3 regions of the Mesorhizobium sp. M0140 genome follow, and region 1 is predicted to be linked to each of the others. Evidence: riboswitches for the same ligand, from Rfam matches in the RefSeq annotation. Region 1 holds a riboswitch; each other region holds the start of a gene.

Region 1 (3,233 bases):
AAAGCTCGGCTGCAGAGATCGGCCTGCCCGTGATTCTTAAGCCGGCAGTAGGCAGCGGCAGCATCGGTGTCCGATTGTGCCGCAGCCTCGAAGACGTAGCCGAACATACGACCTATCTATTGGGCGGAAAGCACATATGGCGGTCTACACCGAAAATACTCGTCGAAGAATTCGCACAGGGCCCGTTCTATAGCATTAATGTTATGGGGAATGAGGTCGTTGCGATTTGCGCCAATGACTTTGGTCCCCTCCCCCATTTCGTCATACGTGAGGTGACATATCCGGCCCTGCTAACCGATCAGGAGCGTGAGCGCATCGCCGATGTTTCGCTGAGCTGTTTGCGGGCTCTCGGCCTTGGCTGGGGGCCAACTAACATTGAACTCCGGTGCACGAAACGCGGTCCAGTTGTCATTGAAGTCAATCCGCGTCTTAGTGGCGCGCCCGACCCTCAACTGGTCCAGTTAGCTTACGGTGTCGACCTCGTCACCGAGCACATCAAGCTTGTCATTGGCGAGGAATGGGATCTGCGCAAAAAGCATTCACATACTGCGGCCGCGCGATTCCTGCTTCCTGATCAAGATGGCACCCTGGACTGGATTGGTGGCGACACTCAGGCAGCTGCTATATCAGGTGTGGCCGAGGTCAAATTGAATGTTGAACCCAAGACACCGATCGTCAGGAAGGGGGATTTCCGAGACTGGATTGGACATGTCATTGCCACTTCGCCCAGCCGTGCTGAAACCGAGGGCGCCCTTCAGCGAGCGGTCGACTTGATCGATTGGTCGATCACCCCTTTTCCGGCGACAATAGGAGGTGATCGAGAGCACGATGTTTGTGGGGCGTTCGGGCGGCCCACCAGTTCTGTTCCGATCAGGCATTGACGGCTTAAGATCCTTGAAACGCAGCAGTTCCGTCTACGTCAATGTCACATCAAGTTTGACGAGGCAAATGCAGCTTTGGCCACACCTGCCCTATCTCCCGCGGAACTTCTCCGCGACCCGTGGCGAGGCCGTCGGCCCAATTTGGGCCCAATTTGATTGCCGCCCACCGCCGCCGCAGGACGAACATGCGCTTGACAAGACAACCCCGGCCCGTTCAACCTGAGGCATTCACCAGGGGAGTCCCGGCAAGGGGCTGAGATACTGCTGGCTTTCGCGGCGCAGTGACCCGTTGAACCTGATCCAGTTCATACTGGCGTAGGGACGGTGCAAGCGCTTTGCGGGAGTTTACGCCCGAGGTCCTGTTTCGGCAGGTCGACAGAAGCGTCTTTTCATCCTTCCGGCACAGAACTGGGTCTCCAATGCATGAGCAAAGGAGCCTCAAGATGAATGCCCTCACCCCAGCCGTCTCAACGGGACCGCTGCCTGCTTCGCGTAAGATCCACAAGCCCGGTGCCATCCACCCGCAGATCAGGGTGCCGATGCGCGAAATCTCCGTCCATCCGACAGCCGGCGAACCGCCCGTCACCGTCTACGATCCGTCGGGCCCCTATACCGATCCGGCTGTCGAAACCAGCATCGAAAAAGGCCTGGCCCGGCTTCGCCACGAATGGATCTTGGCGCGCGGCGATGTCGAGGTCTGCGACGGCCGCCATGTCCGGCCGGAGGACAACGGATTCGCGACGGGCGAACGCCTGACGCCAGAATTTCCCATCCGCCACCGACCGCTCAGGGCCAAAGCAGGCAAGGCGGTGACGCAGCTTGCCTACGCGCGCGCCGGCATCATCACACCCGAAATGGAGTTCGTCGCCATCCGCGAGAACCTTGGTCGCGAGATCCTGCGCGGCAAGCTTGAGCGCGACGGCGAGGCTTTCGGCGCGACGCTGCCCGATTTCGTCACGCCCGAATTCGTCCGCGACGAGGTGGCGCGCGGACGGGCGATCATTCCCGCCAACATCAACCATCCCGAAAGCGAGCCGATGATCATCGGCCGTAATTTCCTGGTGAAGATCAACGCCAATATCGGTAACTCCGCCGTCACATCGTCGATGGCTGAAGAGGTCGAAAAAATGGTCTGGGCGATCCGCTGGGGCGCGGACACGGTGATGGACCTGTCGACCGGCCGCAACATCCACAACATCCGCGACTGGGTCGTGCGCAATGCGCCGGTGCCGATCGGTACGGTGCCGCTCTATCAGGCGCTGGAAAAGGTCAACGGCATCGCCGAGGATCTGAACTGGGAGGTCTACCGCGACACGCTGATCGAGCAGGCCGAGCAAGGCGTCGACTATTTCACCATCCACGCCGGCGTGCGGCTGCATTACATCCCGCTGACCGTCGACCGGGTGACGGGTATCGTCTCGCGCGGCGGCTCGATCATGGCCAAATGGTGCCTGCACCATCACCGGGAAAGCTTCCTCTACGAGCATTTCGAGGAGATCTGCGACATCGCCAGAGCCTACGACGTCTCCTTCTCGCTCGGCGACGGCCTTCGTCCGGGCTCGATCGCCGATGCCAACGACGCGGCGCAGTTCGCCGAGTTGGAAACGCTCGGCGAGCTGACGCAGATCGCCTGGGCGAAGGATTGCCAGGTGATGATCGAGGGGCCTGGCCACGTGCCGATGCACAAAATCAAGGCGAACATGGACAAGCAACTCGCCGTCTGCGACGAGGCGCCGTTCTATACGCTTGGACCGCTGACGACCGACATCGCGCCGGGCTACGACCACATCACCTCAGGCATTGGCGCCGCGATGATCGGCTGGTTCGGCACCGCCATGCTCTGCTACGTCACGCCCAAGGAGCATCTCGGCCTTCCCGATCGCAACGACGTCAAGATCGGCGTGATCACCTACAAGATCGCCGCCCACGCCGCCGACCTGGCGAAGGGCCATCCGGCAGCGAAAGTCAGGGATGATGCGCTTTCCCGCGCGCGCTTCGAGTTCCGCTGGGAGGACCAGTTCAACCTGTCGCTCGATCCCGAAACCGCGCGGTCCTTCCACGACCAGACCTTGCCCAAGGAAGCGCACAAGGTGGCGCATTTCTGCTCGATGTGCGGACCGAAATTCTGCTCGATGCGAATTTCCCACGACATCCGCGCCGAGGCGCAGAAAGAGGGCATGGCGGCGATGGCGGCGAAATACGGCGAGGGCGGTGATCTCTACCTGCCGGCGGACGAGACCGGCGCACCGCTCATACCTCAGCCACGTGAGCCATCATGAAGCTCTTGGTCAAAGGAGCGGGCGTTGCTGGCCTCACCGCCGCCTTCGAGTTCGCCGCACGCGGCGCGGCGGT
Region 2 (3,233 bases), on a different contig from region 1:
TAGAGGCTGGAAATGCAATTGGCGCGATCATCGTACCCGGGTTCCGGCGTCGTCCCACCGGTTTCAGCATTGGCAATTTCCGGCGAAGGCTTCAACGCAAGCTGCTGCTCAGGCGGTTTATCGGTAACACGCCTGTCAAGTTGATCGAATTTGGCCGTCCTTACGATTGGAATGCGCTTGGTCGGCAATTGTCTGACGTCCGCGCCGATGTGCTGGTCTGCTACACTTTGCCTGTCTTGATCCCTCAAGAGGTTCTTGGCCATTTTTCCAAAGGCGGGGTCAACCTCCACCCGGCGCTGCTCCCCGACTATCGAGGGCCCCACCCGATCCAGCGCTTGGCCGTGGACGGCCGGCATGCGGCTCATGGCGGCGTCACGCTCCACAAGATGTCCGCCGGTTTTGACGAGGGTGACATTCTCGGGCAGGTGCCGTTTTCCGAAGCTGACTGGACATCGAGAGAAGCCCTGGTCGACAGCACGGCAACCGCTATGCGGATTCTGGTGAGCGAGGCGGTGCCGACCTACTGCCGGGGGCTGTTGTCAGGAATGCCGCAGCCGAAAGGCGATTTCGTCTGGGCGCGGCTTCAGCCCAGCCACCTGATAATCTCGCCGGCCATGTCGGTCGAGCATGTTGTACGGCTATGGCATGTGCTTGGCCTTCTGCCAGGCATCTATCTTGAAATCGGAACGCGCAAAGTCAGGCTGGGATTCCAGATCAGAAGGCTGGGGCCCTGCACAGGAAAGGCTCCGGTCAGGCGGTGGGGAACAGTGGAATTTGATCTCGCCAACGGTCGGGTCCTGTATTTTACCTACGGTAGAGTGCTCAAACGGCTGCTCAATTCGAAACACCTATTTTCGCGCCCGCCCGCCGGGAGACCCGCTCCAGAAATCCGGCTGTTCGGCAAAGCGAGTGCTGCGGACCAGAAAAACGGATGAAGTCGCTGGGCGATGCCCAGCGGCTTCATCCGTTTGCGACGTGGTTACTTGCCACAATGATTATCGTTTACCGTTGGCGCCGTCGCGTTACCATCGGCGTCCGGCTGCGCGCCTTGCGGGTTGGTCGGGCAATTCTGATCCGCGTTCGAATTCATGTCCCCTACCGTGCCAGTCGTGCTGTTGGTCGTGCCCGGGTCGACAGTGTCCGGCTCGATCGTATTCGGGGAAGCCGGCGTGTTCGGCTCAACCGTCACCGACTTGCCGCTGCCGCTTCCATTTGCGTTGTTGCTGCCGGCGCTTTGCGCCATGGCTGACGTGGCCAGACCAATGGTGAGAACCGAAGCTGCGAGGATTTTCATGAACATGGTTTGTCTCCATTTCTGTGAAGTCGTCGCTTATTTTCTACGAAAGTGATCGCGTTGCGACTGTGGGGACAACCGGTCGCGGCGGCGAAGGTTCCCGACAAAATTCCGCTCAGGCGCACCGTGACTGGCGCAATGCTTTTGGCGCAGTGCTCTGAAAAAACGGCTTTCCCTTGAACTCGAATGATGCTTTAAGGCGCACATCCACAGGGGTGCTCCGTACGGTCGGGGCTGAGACGGGGGCGGCAAGCCCACAGACCCTAGAAGCTGATCTGGGTAATACCAGCGGAGCGAGGCGGGCGATGTTTTCAGGCGCACAGATTTCCCTATACCCCATGACCGACGAATTCGTCGGTGTCATTCTTGGCGCGCTCGGTGCGCTCGATCCCTGGCGCGACAAGCTCAGGATCGAGACCGACGACATCTCGACCTTGCTGGTCGGGTCGCCCGAAGTGCTGTTTCCCGCCATGCGCGACCTCTTCGTGGCGGCGGCACGTAGCGGCAAACATTGCGTGTTGTCGGCCACCATCTCGCGCGGGTGCCCTGGCGAGCCGGATGATCCGATCTGCCGCTCCGATGCACTTGGCGGGCCTGTCGGGCCACTCGGCCCGCGCAAGGATGCGGCCATCGCGGCGGTGCGCAATGCTGCTGCCACCGGCCAGCCGGCGGCGGCGCAGTTCTCGCTCTATGTGATGGGCACCGACGACCACATGGACGAGATCTACGGCTGCATCGATTTTCTCAAGCAGTCCGGCGTCTATGAGCGTTCCAAGCATTTCTGCACGAAACTGCGCGGTGATGCCGGTGCGATCTTTTCGGCGCTGGACGAGGCCTTCTGCCGCTTCGGACCAGGCGCCGGCCACGTAACCCTCGACGTCACGGTCTCGGCCAACAGCCCGTCGGCTGTCTGAAGCTGCCGCCGCCTCCGCGCGGCCGTCAAAGGTTATCTCCCGTGGTCTCATCATCATTCGCTTCGCGCCCGATCGCGGGCCTTCTTGTCAAGGCAATGCCGGCCATGATCTCGGTCGGTTTGCTCCTAGTGGCGTGGGAGCTTTATGCCACCTATTCCGGCATCAGGCCGACGATACTGCCGGCGCCGTCGCGCGTTTTCGAGCAAGCGCTGCTCAATCGCCAGGCGCTGGCCGACAACGCCATTCCGACCATCGGCGCCACGCTGCTCGGCTTTGCCTGTTCGCTCAGCGCCGCCTTCGTGCTGTCGATGCTGGTCGACTTCTTCCAGCCGCTGCGGCGTGCGCTGTTTCCCGTCTTAATCGTCAGCCAGACCTTGCCGCTGGTGGCCATCGCGCCGCTGGTGGTGCTGTGGTTCGGCTTCGGGCTGGCGCCCAAGATCATGCTGGTGGCGCTGGTTACCTTCTTTCCGATGCTGGTTGCATTGGTCGAGGGTTATGAGTCGACCGAGGCCGAGATCGGGCAAATGCTGCGCGCCATGGGGGCAGGGCGCTGGCGCATCTTCGTGCTGGCACGGCTGCCTTCGGCGCTGCCCTATTTCTTCGCTGGCTTGAGGATCTCCATCACCTACGCCGTGGTCGGCGCGATCTTCGCCGAATATGCGGGGGCCGCGAAGGGGCTGGGCATCTACATGCTCAACGTCAAGAACAATTTCCGTCCTGACCTGGTTCTTGCCGCCGTCGGAGTGAGCGCTGCCCTGACCCTTGTCCTGTTCGGGTTGACTGTACTGCTGCAGCGCCTTGCGATGCCCTGGGAGCGGGCCGGCAAGGAAACCGCCGGGAAGGGAGCCTGGCGATGAGCCGGCTGGAACTGCGGTATGTGCGCAAGGCGTTCGGTGGGCTCGACGTGCTGGCCGATATTTCGCTTAGCGTCGGCGCTGGTGAATTCGTCTCGATCCTTGGACCCTCGGGCGCCGGCAAATCGACGCTCTTCCAGCTTCTGACCGGCGCCGAGCATGGCGAGGGCG
Region 3 (3,233 bases), on a different contig from region 1:
CGGCGTCCGGCTTCATCTCGCCGGTCAGCATCTTCAAGAGCGTCGTCTTGCCGGCGCCGTTCGGCCCGACCAGGCCGACGCGATCGCCGCGCTGGATGCGGGTCGAAAACCCCTTGACCACGGTGAGATCGCCAAAGCTCTTCTCGATGTTCTTCGCCTCGATCACCAGCTTGCCGGACTCGGCGGCGTCGCTCGCCACCATGGTCGCCGACCCTTCGGCACCGCGATGGCCGCGAAAACGCTGGCGCATGGTCTGCAACTCGCCGAGCCGGCGCATGTTTCGCTTGCGCCGCGCCGTCACGCCGTAGCGCAGCCAATGCTCTTCGCGAACGATCTGGCGGCCGAGTTTATGCTGCTCGCGCTCTTCTTCCTCCAGGACCAGGTCGCGCCATTCCTCGAAATGGCCAAAGCCCTTGTCCAGCCTGCGGGTCTGGCCGCGATCGAGCCAGATGGTGGCGCGCGACACACGTTCGAGAAAGCGGCGGTCGTGCGAGATGACGATCAGTGCCGAGGAGGTGCGGATGAGTTCTTCTTCCAGCCATTCGATGACCGAGAGGTCGAGATGGTTGGTCGGCTCATCGAGCAGCAGGATGTCTGGCTCCGGCGCCATCACGCGGGCAAGGGCAGCACGCCTCGCCTCGCCTCCCGACAGATCATTCGGACGTTCCTCACCCGACAGTCCGAGATGCTCCATCAGATAGCTGGCTCGGTAGGGATCGTCGGCGGGGCCAAGCCCGGCCTGGACATAGGCGCGGACGGTGGCAAAGCCCTCCATGTCCGGCATCTGCGGCAAATAGCGGATAGTTGCCGAAGGCTGGCGGAACACCTCGCCGTCCTGCGGCTCGATCAGGCCAGCGGCGATCTTCAGCAGGGTCGACTTGCCCGACCCGTTGCGGCCGACCAGTGCAATCTTGTCGCCGGCCGAAGCCGTCAAGGCGGCGCCGTCGAGCAGCGGCGTGCCGCCGAAGGTCAGTTTTATCCCGTCGAGGTTGAGAAGAGGCGGGGCCATGTCAGCTTTCAGGTAAGGGATAGGGATGAGCGAGCAGCATCGCGCGGCCATGGTCCAGTGCGATTTCGAGGCGGCCCTTGACCTCGTTGGAGATGGTCAGCGACGAACCGAACGCCACCTTGACGTGGTTCAGCGGCCATTTGGCGCCGGTGACGGTCAGGCCGGCGAGCTCGGAAAAGCCGAGCACCGAAAACAGCGTGCCATCGGCATAGTCGAAGCCGGCCGTTCCGCGCAGCAGGGGAATGCCCTCCTGGGCGCCGCTGGTCAGGAGCACATCAGTCCCGGCCTCGGCCAGCCGGAGGGCAAGCGCCAGATGCAGGAAAGCGTGGTCGGCGCGCTTGCCGCCGAAAGCACCGGCGAGCACCAGGCGGGTCGCGCCGCGCTCGAGTGCGGCGGCAATGGCCAGTTCGCCATCGGTCTGGTCCTTTTCCGCCGGGAAGGTCCGGCGCGGCACGGAAGCGAGATCGTCAGGCAGCTTGGCTGGCACGGAATCGAAATCGCCCACCCACAGTTCGGGCACGAGACCCAGCAGCCGCGCATGCCCGATGCCGGCGTCGGCGGCGATGACGCGGGAGCCTTCGGCCTGGCGGTCGAGCCGTGGCGTGCGGATGAGATCGCCGCCAAGCAGGATGGTGAATGTGCTCATATCGTGTGGCCCTTACCAGCCCGGCACGGGAAACGGAAGGCGGCAAACTCCCACTTGCATGGGGGATCGGCCCGGCCTATGTGTCGAAACGCTCTAACGGGGTGCCGGACGCGATCTTCGCGGACCGGCTGAGAGGCAGTCTCGCCAACCCGCTGAACCTGATCCGGTTTGTACCGGCGGAGGGATTAGACGTTTCGGACAGTCCGACGCCTCAATTCCTTTCAATTCGAACGAAGGAGGCGCCGATGCGCACGCATTTATACGCTCTAGTCTCAGCAATGGCCGTGGTCCTGTCCGGACCGGCCTTGGCCAAGGACAAACTCACCGTCTACACCTATGAGAGCTTTACCGCCGACTGGGGTCCGGGTCCCGTGGTGAAGAAGGAGTTCGAGGCCGAATGCGGCTGCGATGTCGAGTTCGTCTCGGTCGCCGACGGCGTCGCGCTGCTCAACCGCGTCAGATTGGAAGGCGCGTCGACCAAGGCCGATATCGTGCTTGGCCTCGACACCAATCTCACCGCCGATGCCAAGGCGTCAGGCTTGTTCGCGCCGCATGGCGGCGTAACTGATGTCAACGTGCCGGGTGGCTGGAGCGACGATACTTTTGTCCCCTTTGACTACGGATATTTCGCCGTCGTCTACGACTCCGAGAAGCTGAAGAACCCGCCGAAAAGCCTGAAAGAACTGGTCGAGGGCAGTGCCGATGACAAGATCGTCATCCAGGATCCGCGCACCTCCACGCCGGGCCTCGGTCTGCTTCTGTGGGTCAAGTCGGTCTATGGCGACAAGGCGCCCGAGGCCTGGGCCAAGCTCAAGGCGAAAGTGCTGACCGTGACGCCGGGCTGGAGCGAGGCCTATGGGCTGTTCACCAAGGGCGAGGCGCCGATGGTGCTGTCCTACACGACGTCGCCGGCCTACCACATGGTCGCCGAGAAGACAGAGCGCTATCAGGCAGCGTCGTTCGAGGAGGGCGAGTATTTGCAGATAGAAGTCGCGGGTATCACCACGGCGGGGGCCAAGAACCCGCTGGCGGCCAAGTTCATCGCCTTCATGACCGGGCCGAAATTCCAGGATGCCATCCCCGAGACCAACTGGATGTTCCCGGCCGGCAAGACCGACAAGCCGCTCAATCCGGCCTTCGACAAATTGGTCAAGCCGACCAAGACCTTGCTGTTCAGCCCCGACGAGGTCGCCGCCAACCGCAAGGCCTGGGTCGATGAGTGGCTGGCGGTGATGAGCAAGTAGGCTTGCGAGTTCTTTTGATGTTCGCGCCACTCCACCCCCCTCTGGCCTGCCGGCAATCTCCCCCTCAAGGGGGGAGATTGGCAGCGTCGTTGCTGGTTATAGTCCGGCAACGTTGGAGACTAGCGGAAGCATGGGTGGCGGCCGATCTCCCCCCTGGAGGGGGAGATGTCCGGCAGGACAGAGGGGGGCGCCAAGGAACGCAATCCTTTGTAATTGCCGCGATGGAAAGAATGGTGGTCCAGCGTGCAACGCGCGTCTGACCCCCGCATCACTGCTGGCACCCTCGCGCTCGCCGCAATCGCGCTGCTGATCGGCGGCGCGTTTGCTGGCCTGC

The links. A riboswitch is a leader RNA that binds a small molecule or an ion and turns the genes downstream of it on or off. The one in region 1 is predicted to bind thiamine pyrophosphate.
Region 2: another riboswitch for thiamine pyrophosphate. It lies ahead of NKJ37_RS24225 (YkoF family thiamine/hydroxymethylpyrimidine-binding protein); the one in region 1 lies ahead of thiC (phosphomethylpyrimidine synthase ThiC).
Region 3: another riboswitch for thiamine pyrophosphate. It lies ahead of thiB (thiamine ABC transporter substrate binding subunit); the one in region 1 lies ahead of thiC (phosphomethylpyrimidine synthase ThiC).

Annotation. Positions count from the first base shown of each region.
Region 1 is NZ_JAMYTM010000031.1:42,494-45,726, reverse strand. It holds gene NKJ37_RS25640 (ATP-grasp domain-containing protein) at 1-881, shown strand, start outside; TPP riboswitch at 1,105-1,221, shown strand; gene thiC (phosphomethylpyrimidine synthase ThiC) at 1,325-3,160, shown strand; gene thiO (glycine oxidase ThiO) at 3,157-3,233, shown strand, end outside.
Region 2 is NZ_JAMYTM010000027.1:72,654-75,886, reverse strand. It holds gene NKJ37_RS24235 (formyltransferase family protein) at 1-935, shown strand, start outside; gene NKJ37_RS24230 (RodZ family helix-turn-helix domain-containing protein) at 980-1,300, opposite strand; TPP riboswitch at 1,496-1,609, shown strand; gene NKJ37_RS24225 (YkoF family thiamine/hydroxymethylpyrimidine-binding protein) at 1,600-2,208, shown strand; gene NKJ37_RS24220 (ABC transporter permease) at 2,304-3,065, shown strand; gene NKJ37_RS24215 (ABC transporter ATP-binding protein) at 3,062-3,233, shown strand, end outside.
Region 3 is NZ_JAMYTM010000003.1:162,738-165,970, reverse strand. It holds gene NKJ37_RS04515 (ABC-F family ATP-binding cassette domain-containing protein) at 1-1,009, opposite strand, end outside; gene NKJ37_RS04510 (thiamine diphosphokinase) at 1,011-1,655, opposite strand; TPP riboswitch at 1,743-1,857, shown strand; gene thiB (thiamine ABC transporter substrate binding subunit) at 1,901-2,899, shown strand; gene thiP (thiamine/thiamine pyrophosphate ABC transporter permease) at 3,143-3,233, shown strand, end outside.